2 regions of the Aequoribacter fuscus genome follow, and region 1 is predicted to be linked to the other one. Evidence: predicted binding sites of a transcription regulator. Region 1 holds the regulator's gene; the other holds the start of a gene.
The links. The regulator LexA, encoded in region 1, represses DNA repair genes until DNA is damaged. The targets are predictions, from matches to a motif close to ACTGTNTNTANANACAGT.

Region 1 (8,939 bases):
TGGCGAAGTTTGGATGCGTCGTCTGCGTGACACTTATGAGAAAGTGATTTGGATTAATCCGACACCTCAGGCGGAATGGGAATATACGCAATCAACGGCGATTACTCATAAGTTACTCGAGGGCCATATGTATCCTCTTACGCTAAAAGGCTTGGAAGAGGGTATGTCTTACCTGTCCAAATAATAGGCAATTAGCGCGGCGGTAATGGCCACGTTTAACGATTCCACGCCGTTATGCATGGGAATTCGGACTTTGGCCTGACATCGCGATGCAATGTCGGGCGCTACACCCTCACTCTCGTTGCCTAAGACAAACACCGCTTTTGCAGGTATGTGTTCTTCAAAAAAATTAGATTCTGTGTGACTGCTGAGCGTGTAGCAGGTAAACCCTAATCCCAGTAATGCATCGAGTGCTTCGCTACTGGAGGTGCACCGCAGGACGGGGGCGTGGAATAATGTGCCTGCGCTGGCTTTTGCTACCAGCGGACCTAGTGGCGCACAGCCACGCTCGGGTACGATCACCCCAGTAATGCCGGCAGCCGTAGTTGAGCGCAGGATCATTCCCAAGTTTTGGGGATTCGTCACTCGGTCCAAAAGAATAAGTCTGCAGGTCTCTTCACTGGTCGACTGCAAAAATACCGAGAGATCGTTGAAGGCTTGGCACTCGACGTCTAATGCGACACCTTGGTCTTGCTTTTTATTTTTTGAAATTCGCGCCAGCGCGTCCCTGTCGTGAAACCTTACATCGCAGCCTCTTTTTTCCGCTAACGCGATCAATCGGTCGAGTTTGTCTGATTTTTGGTTAGAGTCCGCAAGATGCAGCACTTTAGGCCGCAGTTGAGCATCCTGTAAGCAAGCCTCTACCGGGTTGCGCCCATACACGGTAAGCCAACGCCTCAAAGCCTGTTTTTTTGTTTGGTAATCGGTAGAATCTCGCATCAGCTATCTCTCTATACGCGGAGCGATGCTACCTTATAATACGATTGCAATCGAGTCAGGAGGGGAAGTGGAACTCATTTTGTATCACACCAGTGGGTGCCACTTGTGCGAACTGGCAGAAGACGTGGTCGCCAAGACCGTCTCTGCAGGCGCTGATATTCAGCTGACATTGGTTGATATCGCTATCTCCGATGATTTGATGGGGCGATATGGTTGGACGATACCTGTTCTAGCCAAGGGTGCGTCGGAGCTTAACTGGCCTTTCGATGTCGCTAAACTCCAGGCGTGGCTGGCGAATCTGCCTTAGCGCTCAAGTACCCACACGGACCGCTAACACGTCGCAGCTGGCGCCATGTAGAACACCGTTCGCAGTGGATCCCATCAGCAGGGCAAGGCCGTAGCGTCCGTGCGAACCCACGACGATTAAATCGGAACCCAGTTCTTCTGCCATCTGGTGGATTTCAACTTCCGGTCGCCCAAAGACCGTGTGTTGGTTGGCGCCGTCGACGCTATAATCCGTCCCTACTTTGGCTAATTGAGCCCGAGCTTGATCGCTAATCTCCTCTTGGATGCCCGAAAAATCCATGGGGATGTCACCGCCGTAGGCAAAACTCAGCGGCTCGATGACATGAATTAGGTGAACTTCTGCAGCTTTTTCTGCAGCCATGGCGCAACCGCGATTCACGACTTGAAGGGATTCTTCGCTGAGGTCGATCGCGATAAGGATTTTTGTGTAATTAGACATAGTCTTTCTCAAATGGCAGGTGTATTAAAACTATCGCACTTCGCGTGTTTGGAATCAATTACTGATATCATCGCTCGATGATTCAGATCAAGGACTTGGTATGGCGTTTTGGATAATTGTCGGCGTGGTGTTAGTGGCCTTGGCGCCACTTTCTCACTTCTGGCCCAGTAAGCAGCAGCGTAGGCTGGCGCATATCCGCGAACAGGCTGCCCTGCTGGGTTTATACGTCGAGCTGCGAAAACTGCCCGTGCACCGAAAGATCGATAGTTACATTCCTGCTGACGATCGCCGTTATTGGGTTTACTACGGGTTACGCTGTTCGCAAAAAGTGAAACTCCCAGTTGGATCGTGGTTGCGTACCCCGGATGGGTGGTTCGCCCTGACGGGCGACAGCGACTTGCCAGATGCCCTGGTCGCGTTACCGGAGGGGCTCGACGTCGTCTCTAGCACACCAGGTAGCGTGGGTTTTTTCTGGCAAGAACGCGGCGGTGACGAAGTGCTAAAGCACGCCGCGCAGTGCTTGAAACAGGCGGTAGCGAGTGCCTCAACGTTGTTAGATGAGTCCGAACAAGCTTCGACAAAATTGTAACTAAATCAGTTTTTTGCTTGACCGCGGGCTTTTGCATCACTATATATGGCCACCCTTAGGCGTGTGAAACGCAAGCAATCAAGCGATCCTTGAAGGAGAACTATGGGTAAGGCACTGGTCATTGTCGAGTCGCCAGCAAAAGCCAAGACGATTAACAAGTATTTGGGCAATGATTTTATTGTTAAATCCAGTGTTGGCCATATTCGTGATCTGCCGACCTCTGGCAGCGCTGCGTCATCTACCAATCCAAAAGAGCGAGCGGCTCAGGCGGCTAAGACTCGCAAGATGTCAGCCGAAAAAAAAGCTCAGTACCAAAAAAAGAAAGCGCATGACCAGCTCATCAGACGAATGGGTGTCAATCCTGACAAAGATTGGGAGGCGCATTACGAAATTTTGCCGGGTAAGGAGAAAGTGGTTAACGAGCTCAAACAGCTCGCAGCAAAAGCTGACACCATTTATTTGGCGACGGACTTGGACCGTGAGGGGGAGGCCATCGCTTGGCACTTGCAAGAGGCCATTGGTGGGGATCCTGAGCGTTACCGCCGCGTGGTATTTAACGAGATCACCAAATCGGCCATTCAAGAAGCGTTTGAACACCCGGGATCCTTAGATATTGCTCGCGTGAACGCTCAGCAAGCTCGCCGATTTTTAGACCGGGTTGTGGGTTACATGGTCTCGCCGCTGCTATGGGCCAAAATAGCGCGTGGCTTGTCGGCAGGTCGAGTGCAGTCTGTGGCGGTGCGGTTGATTGTTGAGCGCGAGCGCGAAATCAGAGCGTTTGTGCCGGAAGAATTTTGGGAGATTCACGCCGATTTGTTGTCATCAGCCGAAGAGCAGACGCGCTTTGAGGTTCGCAAATATCAAGGCGAGGGCTTCCGACCGCGCTCTGAATCAGAGGCGATGGCTGCTGTTGCGACGCTGCAAACAGCTCGTTATGCAGTTAAAGCGCGCGAGAGCAAGCCGACTCGCTCCAAAGCGCCGGCCCCTTTCATCACGTCGACATTGCAGCAAGCGGCGAGTACGCGTTTGGGGTTTTCTGTGAAGAAGACAATGACCTTGGCGCAGCGGTTATACGAAGCCGGGCACATTACCTACATGCGAACCGATTCGACCAACCTCAGCGCAGAGGCGGTCAATGCCTGTAGACGTTATATTGAAACGAATTTTGACGCACCTTATCTGCCCGCAAAGCCTAAAAGTTACAGCGCACGCGAGGATGCTCAAGAAGCGCACGAAGCTATCCGACCCTCGGATGTCTTTGTCCAGCAGACACAGCTCAGTGCAATGGAGCGCGATGCACAGCGACTCTACGATTTGATCTGGCGCCAATTTGTGGCTTGCCAGATGCCGGCGGCGGAATATCTCTCGACAACCTTGACGGTCGAAGCCGCGGGCTTTGAATTGAACGCAAAAGGGCGTGTGGTGGTTTTTGATGGTTACACCAAGGTGCTGCCGCCGGCTGCCAAGAAAGGTCAAGAAGATGTCGTGTTACCCGATTTAAAAGTCAACGATTCGCTCAGTCTGGCCAAGCTGGATCCTTCGCAGCATTTCACCAAACCAACGCCGCGTTACGGCGAGGCCAGTTTAGTGCGAGAACTGGAAAAACGCGGCATAGGTCGCCCCTCGACCTATGCCTCTATTATCTCGACGATTCAGGATCGAGGGTACGTTAAGCTCGAGAACAAGCGGTTCTACGCAGAAAAGATGGGCGATATTGTCACACAACGTCTGCAAAGCAGCTTTGACGATTTGCTGGACTACGGGTTCACCGCGGCAATGGAAGAGCGTTTGGATGACGTGGCCAAAGGCGAGTTAGATTGGCGGGCATTGTTAGACCAGTTTTACGCGGACTTTAGCGATCGTTTGGAACAAGCCGGCGCGCCTGACCCCGACGGCATGCAGGCGAATGCGCCCACCATGACTGACATTCCCTGTGAGCAATGCGGCCGGCCTATGCAAATTCGCACGGCGGCTACCGGTGTGTTCCTGGGGTGCTCGGGGTATGCTCTGCCGCCCAAAGAGCGGTGTAAGCAGACCATTAATTTGGTGCCAGGCGACGAGGCCATCAGTGCCGATGCCGACGATGAAGCAGAGTCTCGCTTACTGATCAGCAAGCGGCGGTGCCAGTTGTGCAATGCCGCAATGGACAGCTACTTGATCGATGAAAAACGGAAACTCCACGTTTGCGGTAACAACCCTGATTGCTCGGGCTTCGAGGTAGAGCAGGGTCAGTTTAAGATCAAAGGTTACGACGGTCCGGTAATCGAATGCGATAAATGTGGCGCCGATATGCAGCTCAAAACAGGGCGTTTTGGTAAATATTTTGGCTGCAGCAGTGACAGCTGCAAGAACACGCGCAAGCTACTGCGCAGTGGCGAAGTGGCGCCGCCTAAGATTGATCCGGTGCCAATGCCCGAGCTCCAATGTGCCAAAGTAGACGATCACTACGTGCTTCGGGACGGCGCTGCCGGCCTGTTCTTAGCCGCTTCTCAGTTCCCTAAAAACCGCGAGACGCGGGCGCCACTCGTGAGTGAGCTAAAGCCCCATCGCGAAGAAATAGCCGCTAAATATCATTATTTGCTGGACGGGCCGGAGCATGACGATGAGGGCAACCAAGCGCAAATACGGTATAGCCGAAAAACCAAAGAGCAGTACTTGATGACCGAAGTCAATGGTAAGGCGACGGGTTGGCGTGCCCATTTCGAAGGGGGCCGCTGGGTCGAGAGTTTGGGTAAAAAATAAACGCATGAGTAGCTGTAGAGGCTTAGTAAACCACAGTCTGTATTGCGCGAGGGTGCTGTTGGAGGCGTGGCAGCGCGATCGCGAGGCTCAGCATTTGGGTGCAAGCGTCTTGCAGGATGCGTATCAGCCCGCGCTTAAATACCATCTTGGTCGCGCATACGGTTATCTCCTGCTTGAAGGTGCGGGTCATGCCGATGCGCCGAAAGACGCGCCCGTTTCGATCGCTGAGCTTCCAGAGCCCGCGAAAGGCAAGGTGCTACCTCAGACCGTCCAGGCGATGGCGCGCGAAGAATCGGGTATTTTGCAGCCCCTGTATGCGAATTTAGGAGCTCAAAACTTGGGCGGTGTGCGCAGCAGCTTGAACTTGGCCGCTCAGTCTCAGGGCCCTGATCATCGTGATTGGCATGGCGTGTATACTTTTTTGCAAAGCTCTGCCAGTGCCATTCGTGATGTCCTCGATGAATGCTAGCTGGGTTTGAGTTTGGCGCCCGGGGCTCCCCCCTGTTACACTAGGCGCGCAACTAAATCGAGGATCTGTTTTGCCATCGTCTTTTCTGGAAATTGCTGAACTTGCCAACGGCGACATCGTATTACAACGTGCCGATGAATCGGGTAAGTCAGAGCCCCTTGTTACGATTACCTTTTCCGACGAGAGCGCGGCCTACATGAATGACCAAACGCTTGAAGTCGCCAAGGTGATGATCCAAGCAGGTATTCAAGCTGTCGCAGCCATATCGGAACAAGTCGAGGCGGAAGAGGCTGCAGCCTCTGCCCCCCGAGTTATTCATTAGCGTCGAAGTACCCCAACACTCAAGCCTTCGATCGCAAAGGCTTGATCGCGCAGGTCAACAACAATGGGCTCGTAGGCTGGGTTTTCGGCGATGAGCCTCACGGTGTGTCCGCCCGCGGGTTTATCTAGGCGTTTTACTGTTACTTCGTCTTCAATACGGGCAACAACAATTTGCCCGTTGCGCACATCGCTGGTGCGTTTGACCGCCAAAAAATCACCGTCAAGAATGCCTACGTTGATCATAGAATCGCCGCGAACTTTCAAGAAATAGTCTGCGGGCGGATAGAAAAAATCGGGTGGAATGCTGATGTGCTCCTCGATATGTTCTTCGGCCAGAATCGGGCTGCCTGCGGCAACGCGCCCAATGACCGGTAGCCCAAAGGTCGCCTCTGGAAGCTTAATGCCGCGCGATGCGCCTGGGATCATCTCGATGGCGCCTTTACGCGCCAGGGCCTTCAGGTGATCTTCAGCGGCGTTGGCTGATTTAAAGCCCAAGGAGCGCGCAATGTCGGCTCGCGTAGGAGGCATGCCAGTGCTTTGCATGTGGCCTTTAATAAAATCGAGGACTTGCTGCTGGCGCTGGGTGAGCTTGATCATAACGACCCCTGTGTATTTTTCCAGTAACTGGTATTATATACAGCTGTGGGCGTGACGCAACTCATTGTATACACTAGGCGTTGAATCAGGGTGAGGATCAGATGTTGAGTTATCTAGAAACATTGCAGTCATGGACCGCGCAGCACGCATGGGCAGAGGCGGCGCTGTTCGCAATATTGGCCTTGTTGGGGTATCTGATTCTGAGCGTGGTCCTGGGGCGACTCGCTGCTACTTCGCAGGCGACCCGCCTGGGGTGGGATGACGTTATCGTCAATGCGATCAGTCCACCGGTGCGTGTTGCCTACCTTGGGCTCGTGGTGTTTTTTGCGTGGCAATGGGTGCCCAAACAGTGGTTGCCTTTTGCGCAAGAGTGGCTTGCCTGGTCGCCGCAATTGGCCTTGATTTTGATTATTGCGTGGGCTTTGCACCGCTTGATTGTGGGTGTAGAGGCAGAATATGTCCGGGTAAAAGCAGAGGCTTTGGATTCAACCTCGGTGGCAACCATTCATGCGATTGCCAAGCTGACGCGTGTGACTCTGTGGATTTTAGTCGCGTTGACCGCACTGCAAGCGCTTGGCGTTAGTGTATCTGGTTTACTGGCGTTTGGTGGTATTGGCGGTATCGCCGTCGGTTTTGCCGCAAAAGATCTGCTGGCGAACTTCTTTGGGGGTATGAGTATTTACCTTGATCGGCCGTTCGCGCCGGGTGATTGGATTCGCTCTCCAGATCGCGAGATTGAGGGTACGGTAGAGGATATTGGTTGGCGTCTAACGCGCATTCGGACCTTTGATCAACGACCTTTGTACATTCCCAACTCGGTTTTCAGTCAAATAGCGGTTGAAAACCCATCGAGGATGTTTAATCGCCGCATTTACGAGACGATCGGTGTTCGTTACCAAGATTCCAGCGTGGTGCGTGATATTGTGAATCAGGTGCGTACGATGTTGCAAAATCATCCCGATATCGATACCAACAAGACCCTGATTGTAAATTTCAACCACTTTGGTGCATCGTCCTTGGATTTCTTCATCTACACGTTCACGAAAACCGTGAATTGGGTCGAATACCACGGTGTCAAAGAAGATGTGTTGTTAAAAGTGTTGGATATTGTTCACGCGGCAGGCGCCGATGTGGCCTTCCCCACACAAACCCTACACGTCGACTCTATCGCTGGTCTTGAGCCACTTGTTCGGCCAGAACCCAGCGCTTGAAATCTACGAGGTTCTCGTCCTCGATCCGAGTGATGCTGATAATCAAAGCCATTGCCGGGTGGTCAATGTAGTGGATTTCCCCGCTTCGCATGCGTCGAGTTTGCTGTAAAGCAATCGCGTGGCGAAACGGGTAGGGGGTTTCGTCGTCGGCGAGGCTATTGGGTAAGTTGGAATCCGGACGGTTGCGCTCTACGTAGCGGAATTTCTGGCCTATGCCCGCTTCTAGCAGCCAGTCAGGCCTGCCCATTGGGGTAATTTCTTGTAGCTCGCTGTCCGTGGTTGCGATTCGTTGGCCGCCGACCGGTAAGCCGCGATGTTGAATGGGATTGGCCGGTTGAGGGGGGGCGGGCATCTGCCATTCGGGTAAGTAGTGTCCGTCCGTGTTCAGCCACAGATTGGTTTTGATATGCAGGTAGCGCGACACATAGACGGTGATATCGCCCTGTAGTTCGGGCCAAGCTTGACCTTGCGAGGCGGAGTCTATGCGAACGGGTAGTGTTTTGGTCTCATCTTGCAGTTGTTCGGCCCAGCGTAAATAGTGACGAACCTCATAGTCGTCGCTGTTTTCCAATTGTTGCTTAGCGCGCGCCAATTCTGGGGTGAGCGTTCGAGTATCCTGGCCTAGCCAGACATGTGTAACCGCCAGGGGTGTCGTTGCATCGACCGGCGCTTCGCTACTGATCATAGCGTCAAGGCGATTTGGGTTGTCTCTGGGTATAACGAACATGCGCTCACTGGAAAACGAGCTGTACCCCAAGCGGTAATCTAAGCGATTGGTTTCACTCTGCAGTGCTGGGTCGTATAAATCGCTTGGGCGGTACTGAAACAGTGATTCATCTATCCCAGGCCACGGCGAATTGGTGGGCGATGACCAGTCGATTTCAAAGGTCCCTGCTGGTGTCTGTGTCGTTTCGACTTGGTAAACGGTCTGCAGTTCTTTGCTGACGTCTTCTGAGGGTTGAAGGCGCCAGCGCTCGGCGGCCACCAAGTTGGGTTTGAGCGGCCATGCTTCGCCGCTCAAGGCGTTGGGGTTGTTCGAGGTCAGAACCAGAATCTCAATTTGGAACCAGGTTTTTTCGGGCTCGGCATCGTCTTGTGCGGTGACCCCGGAGGCGCTGATGGCAAAGCCCAACGCGGCCCAGACGGGCAGCAAGGCGCGTAAAATCGTAGCCCTTTTACAGGGCCGGTGAGGTAGCATCATGCCTAGGCTGCGGCTCGCGTTTGGGTCAGCTGTTTGCATAGCGTAATAATAAAGTCTGCGCGGTCTCTTGGCGATGTTAATTCGCACTGGAACTTCAATTTATTGGCGCCCGCGAGCTGATAGCG
Region 2 (6,377 bases), 1.1 Mb from region 1:
TTCACACCCGCGTTGCCCTTCTTGATTGTTGATGATTAAAGGGGCGTCGATTGCGATCCCCTCAATCGAAGACGAAACAATATCCGCAACCCATGCCTCAACCGACTGAGTCGCAACACGGCAGAACAGCACATTGAGCTCGGTGCCGACCAATTCGCCAATAGCCAGCGCCGAGTTGTTATTCTCGGGACGCCAGGCCATGTCAAAACCCGCAATGCGCATGTCTTAACCGGCCTATTGGCGCCGAAAACCTTGACGAGGGAAGTGTACGTGAACCAAGCCGGCTTTTTTGCTTTGACGTGCGATCACATACTCCAGCTCGTCTTCACGCACCAACTGGCCAGACACAGGCAGCAAACCGTAGTCGTCTGGCACAATACTGACCATCCGCTTACCCGAACCGTGGTCTAGGGGCGCCGCGTCTCGCGCAATATGCAGGCTATCGGCCGCGGTAATCTCTCTGACCTGAGTTGACCCAAGCGCTGCTATCTTCGCCATCCACGCTTGAATATTCGGGTAGTCCTCGATACCTGGATGCTCGCCTACCGCATACAAAAACCAAAGACCATGATAGGCGGTAAAATCAGCCAGTGTTGGCGTGTCGCCAAACACAAAAGATTGGGTTAAACGCGCTTCCATATCGTTAAGATGAGCTTGAACCATGGCTTTTGCTTGCTCACCTTTGGGCGTGGGTTTAGCACCCTTCATTAGCTTCATGCGATCCCAGGCAAAACGCAGCAAACGAATCAAACCGAATTCTTGCTTCATTTTTTGCTTTAATGCACCGCTAAAAGCTAGACCTACCAAAGCGAAAAACAGATCACCATCGACTCGCGCGATAAACTCCGCCTGCTCCGTGCTTTGCTTTGAAGGTGCCAGCTCGGGCTTATTACAGTCTGTGGCAATTCGCTCAGCAATAGCGCGCGTATCGCAGTAAATATCAGCCCCCCACTGCGCCACAGGAATACGACGATAACCACCGGTTAGCTGGTCAAGATCTTTGCGAGGCAGCATAGGTGGGGTTTCTACCGAATCGTAAGGACACTCACAATACGCCAGCATTCGACGGATCTTCTCTGCGTAAGGCGATAAGGGGTAGTGATGCAAAATTGGTTTCGTCATAAAACACCCAAGTTTTGTTGTTGTTTTGGATTAACGCTCACGCGAATACAAGGATCGGGCCAGCAGAGCAAGCCTTGGAACTGTCTTGCCACTCAGCGGCAATAAATAACTTAGTCACTATACGCTATCAGCATACTGATCAGACCACGATTGACAAGCAAAAAATACTGTATAAATATACAGATTTTAAGCTCTGTAAATCAACTCTCATGCCTTACTGCGAACTGGTTTGCACCAGTAATTACAGTTTTTTGCGCGGTGCGTCTCACCCTGACGAGCTGGTCGCTCGCGCCGCCGAATTAGGTTATGGCGCTATCGCTATTACCGACGAATGTTCGCTTGCAGGCGTAGTAAAGGCTCACGTACAAGCCGAGATCTCTGACATTAAACTCATTGTTGGCAGTGAATTTCTCACTGTAGAAGGAGTCCGCTTAGTCGCCCTAGCGCCCAACCGAAACGCTTATAGCGAACTCTCAGGCTTGATTAGTCGAGCACGTCGAAGAGCCAATAAAGGTCAATATGAGGTGCACTTACCCGATCTTATTTTTCATTTAAAGCACTGCTTAATCATTTGGTTACCTGAGCAGCTTAATCGCTCACACGTTGCCTTTGGTCATACCCTAAGCAAGCGCTTTAAAACCCGCCTGTGGTTGGGGTTTAAACATTTGTTAGCGGGCGAGACCAGGCAACAGTTTCAAACCTTTGAAGCCTTAAGCCAAGAACTGAATATCCCCATGGTAGCCTGTGGCGATGTACGCATGCATTCACCCAAACGCAAAGCCTTGCACGACGCGCTAACGGCCCTGTATCACCGCACTCAGATTGATCGTTTAGGGACCTTGCGTTTAGGCAACAGCCAGCAGCATTTACGCCCGTTAGAACTCATTAAAGCCTTATACCCAGACGAACTCATCCAGCAAAGCCAGACGATTGCTGATCAGTGCCAGTTTTCGTTACGGGAACTGCGCTATGAGTATCCGCAAGAAATTGTACCTACCGATCAAACCGCCAGTGAGTATTTACGCCAAGAAGTGAAGCAAGGCTGTCGTCAACGATGGCCCAATGGCACCCCCGATGCCATTCAAAAACGCATCGAAAAAGAGCTCGAACTGATTGCTCAGCTGCGCTACGAACACTATTTTTTAACCGTTTACGATATCGTTAATTTCGCAAAATCGCGCCGCATTTTGTGCCAAGGCCGAGGTTCGGCCGCCAATTCAGTGGTGTGCTACTGCCTAGGTATTACCGAGGTGTCGCCCGAACACATCGATTTATTATTCGAACGCTTCATTTCGCAAGAGCGTGACGAACCCCCTGACATTGACGTCGATTTTGAGCACGAGCGGCGCGAAGAGGTGATTCAGTACATCTACCAAAAATACTCGCGTCGTCGAGCGGCTCTTGCAGCCACGGTCATTACCTACCGAACCCGCAGTGCTATTCGCGATATAGGCCGTGCCATGGGTTTTGATGCCAGTTTCATTGAGCAGCTCAGCCAATCGATCGCCTGGTGGGATCGTCGAGCTGAACTGCAGCAGCGCTTTAACGAGCAAGGCATTAAGCATAGCGAACAGCAGGCTATGCATTTTCAGCACTTGGTCAGTCAAATTCTTGGGTTTCCGAGGCATTTATCACAGCACGTGGGCGGCTTTGTGATTAGCGCAGGCCCCATATCGCAGCTCGTGCCGGTCGAGAATGCCAGCATGCCCGACCGCACGGTGATTCAGTGGGACAAGGACGATATCGAGGCCTTAGGCCTGCTTAAAGTCGATGTCTTAGCACTGGGGATGTTATCCGCCATCCGCAAATCCTTAGATCTAATCGCGAATTATCAACCGACCATCGCGCATTTACGTGAAATCCCTAAAGAAGATGCCAGCACCTATCGCATGCTGCAAACGGGCGATAGCTTGGGGGTATTCCAAATCGAATCGCGCGCCCAAATGGCGATGTTGCCGCGTTTAAAGCCTGCCTGCTTTTACGATCTAGTGATCGAAATTGCCATTGTCCGCCCAGGTCCCATCCAAGGTGAAATGGTGCACCCCTACCTACGTCGGCGGGAAGGTTTAGAGCCCGTGAGCTTTCCAAACGACGCCATTAAAGGGGTGTTGCAACGAACCCTAGGAGTCCCCATCTTTCAAGAACAGGTCATTCGGCTAGCCATGGTCGCAGCGGGCTTTAGCGGCGGGGAAGCCGATCAACTCCGCCGCGCCATTACCAATTGGGGCAAGAACAGCAAATTACTGACTTTCGAGCACAAGTTAATTCAGGGCATGCTCGCTAATGGCTACGACGAAGCCTTTGCCAATCGCTTATTCGACCAGATTAAGGGATTTGGCGGCTACGGTTTTCCAGAGTCGCACTCGGCTAGCTTTGCACTGCTGGCCTATGCGTCAGCGTGGCTTAAACGGCATCACCCCGGCGCTTTTTATGTGGGCATACTCAACAGCCAGCCCATGGGTTTTTATAGCCCTTCACAACTGATACAAGATGCCCAGCGCCACGGTATTCACATCGAGCCTCTGGACATTAACCAGAGCCTTTGGGACCACCAACTGGTTGCCACAGATTATCGCCAGCAACCCAACACAATTCGTTTGGGGCTGCGCTTAGTGAAGGGGCTAAGTGAGGCTACTGCAACACGCATTGTCGACAGCAGACGCCAACATGGTCCCTTTAAGGCATTAAACGAGCTGCGCCAGCGCGCCGCTATACCCGCCAATGAATTGCAAGCGCTGAGTAGCGCTGATGCATTGTCGACCATCAGCGGTCACCGCCACCAAACCCAGTGGCAGGTCTTAGGGTTACCCGAACATCGCCCCTTACTGGCCCGTTTGGATAACGCCGAAAACTATCAAAGCCCCAATATCGAGCCCCCAAGCGTTGCCGAAAACGTACTGGCTGATTATCAAAGTACAGGACTCACACTACGCGACCACCCCCTGTCCTTGTTGCGAAAAGAATGGCCCTTTAAGCGCTGTTCGACTCACCGTGAACTGCTTGCCGCCTCGTCGCAACGTTTTGTGCGCATCGCGGGTTTGGTCACCTGCAAACAGCGACCGGGCACAGCATCGGGCGTTATCTTCTTAACCTTAGAAGATGAAACGGGTAACCACAACGTTGTGGTCTGGCCCAAGCTACAGGAACGCTGCCGGCAGGCCTTAATGAATGCACGTTTATTGGTCGTTAAGGGTACGCTCGAGCGTAAAGACAATGTTAGCCATATTATCGCGGGCGATTTAGAAGATTACACCCATGTACTGGCATCGCTATCGATCAAAGCCAGAGCCTATAGGTAACAATACCACCACACTTAGCATCCTCTGCTATGATGGGTTAAACAGCTACCTTATGACCAACTAATGCACCCAATCATTAAAGCCTGTCTTCGCTTAGTCGTATTTTTTATCGGCTTACTGCTACTGACGCGCCTGATGGGCTGGTTTGATTTAAGCGACATCAAGCACTGGTTTGAACTGCTACAACATCAGCCAGCAGAGTCTTTAATCGCCTTGATCGTTGCTTTGCTAATAGCGGATTTACTGTTTTCGATTCCCACCGTATGGGTCGCGCTATTCGCAGGTTATTTTCTGAGGTTTCAACTCGGCCTTACCGCGGTGTTTGCAGGCCTCAGCGTAGCGGCTATGCTGGCCTACGAACTGAGCCGCTACTGGGGGTTACCGCTACTCTCCAGATTGGGTTTATCCGATAGTGAACTAGCACAGGTGCACGAGGACTTTTCCAGATATGGCTCGCTCATGCTGCTACTCAGTCGCTCGGCTCCCATGCTGCCAGAAATCACTTACTGTTTGGCCGGCGCAGCCAAAATGCCTAGACTCAAATTCATGCTATTTTTCTGCTTGGGTCACATTCCCTATGCGCTACTCACAACCTACGCAGGCTCTCGTAGCAATCTAGAGGCTCCGTATCCCGCCCTCGCCGCCTTACTCTTACTTTACGCAGGACTCTGGGGCGCAGCCTTTGTCTTACAACGCAAACATCAAACAGTACACTCAGATCTCACCTAAACGGCCGTAAACTCCAGCGCTAACGGTACCAAATTGGCGCTGCACTCATCAGGGACTTGTTTTGGCAGCAATAGGGTCTAAACTGAAGCGAGCACTTTTAGGAGACCAAAATGCGCTTACTGACTACCTTTTTATTTGTATGCACTAGCTCGCTGACACTTGCTGCGCCAATGCAAAAAGCGACCGAAGTCCTTGGCGGTTACCCCGCGCAAAATTTATTGGATACTCACACTGACATCTTAGGTAACGCAATCGACTACCCCGAACAGAGCTGCAATCCGCGCATTCATTCCGACATTATTACCATGGCACCCGGGCAAACAGGCGCCAAACACACCCACGTCACACCGCTTTACGCGCAAATATTATCGGGCACCATAAAAGTAGACTACGAGGGCTATGGTATTAACACCTACACAGCCGGCGACACCTTCATGGAAGCCATGCATGTCGTGCACCACGGCTACAATGACAGCGACAAACCCGCCTCTCTTCTGGCCGTCTATATGGACTGCAAAAAATAATATATTGCATATATTAAAAATAATTAAGGGCGGATACACACCCGTCAAAGTGATGAGGAGATAACATGCATACCATCGATTTAAGCGGCAAAGTGGCGCTAATTACCGGCGGAGGCAGAGGCTTAGGCAAAGCCATGAGTCTGGGGCTTGCTGATGCCGGTGCTGACATCATTATCGCGAGCCGCAAACTGGAAAATTGCGAAGCAGTGGCCGAGCAAATCAGAGCAAAAGGCCGACGAGCGCTGGCTATACAGGCGCATACCGGCGAGCCCGAAGCCCTAGACCGGGTCATCGAACAGAGCTACGCGGAGTTCGGCCATGTCGATATCCTGATCAACAACGCTGGTATGAACCCCATGCTGGGCGGGCTGAGTGACTTAAGCGTCGAGCTTTTTCAAAAGCTGTTTGACGTCAACACTAAAGGGCCATGGTACTTAGCGTCTCGAATAGCGCCCAAAATGGCAGAGCACGGCGGTGGTTCGATCATTAACGTCATCTCTGTGGCGGGTTTAAAACCCCCGGCGTATCTCGGCTTCTACGCAGCCACTAAAGCGGCGCTGGAAGCGCTGACCAAAGTCATGGCCATTGAATGGGGACCGATGAACATCCGTGTCAACGCACTCGCACCCGGAAGTTATCACTCGGATCTGTTCGACAGCGCTGCGGCAAACCCGGGTTATGAGGAAGGTTCCATTAATGCCAC

Region 2: a site for LexA is predicted at 1,289-1,306, ahead of EYZ66_RS11240 (error-prone DNA polymerase). Genes of this name have one in related genera too.

Annotation. Positions count from the first base shown of each region.
Region 1 is NZ_CP036423.1:1,343,035-1,351,973, forward strand. It holds gene EYZ66_RS06010 (vWA domain-containing protein) at 1-184, shown strand, start outside; gene EYZ66_RS06015 (TrmH family RNA methyltransferase) at 169-939, opposite strand; gene EYZ66_RS06020 (glutaredoxin family protein) at 1,007-1,246, shown strand; gene EYZ66_RS06025 (universal stress protein) at 1,250-1,684, opposite strand; gene EYZ66_RS06030 (hypothetical protein) at 1,785-2,273, shown strand; gene topA (type I DNA topoisomerase) at 2,376-5,015, shown strand; gene EYZ66_RS06040 (DUF6586 family protein) at 5,020-5,484, shown strand; gene EYZ66_RS06045 (hypothetical protein) at 5,555-5,806, shown strand; gene lexA (transcriptional repressor LexA) at 5,803-6,402, opposite strand; gene EYZ66_RS06055 (mechanosensitive ion channel family protein) at 6,504-7,613, shown strand; gene EYZ66_RS06060 (CsiV family protein) at 7,567-8,814, opposite strand; gene mfd (transcription-repair coupling factor) at 8,817-8,939, opposite strand, start outside.
Region 2 is NZ_CP036423.1:2,494,032-2,500,408, forward strand. It holds gene EYZ66_RS11230 (DUF429 domain-containing protein) at 1-201, opposite strand, end outside; gene EYZ66_RS11235 (glutathione S-transferase family protein) at 235-1,122, opposite strand; gene EYZ66_RS11240 (error-prone DNA polymerase) at 1,332-4,421, shown strand; gene EYZ66_RS11245 (TVP38/TMEM64 family protein) at 4,485-5,150, shown strand; gene EYZ66_RS11250 (cupin domain-containing protein) at 5,261-5,674, shown strand; gene EYZ66_RS11255 (SDR family NAD(P)-dependent oxidoreductase) at 5,740-6,377, shown strand, end outside.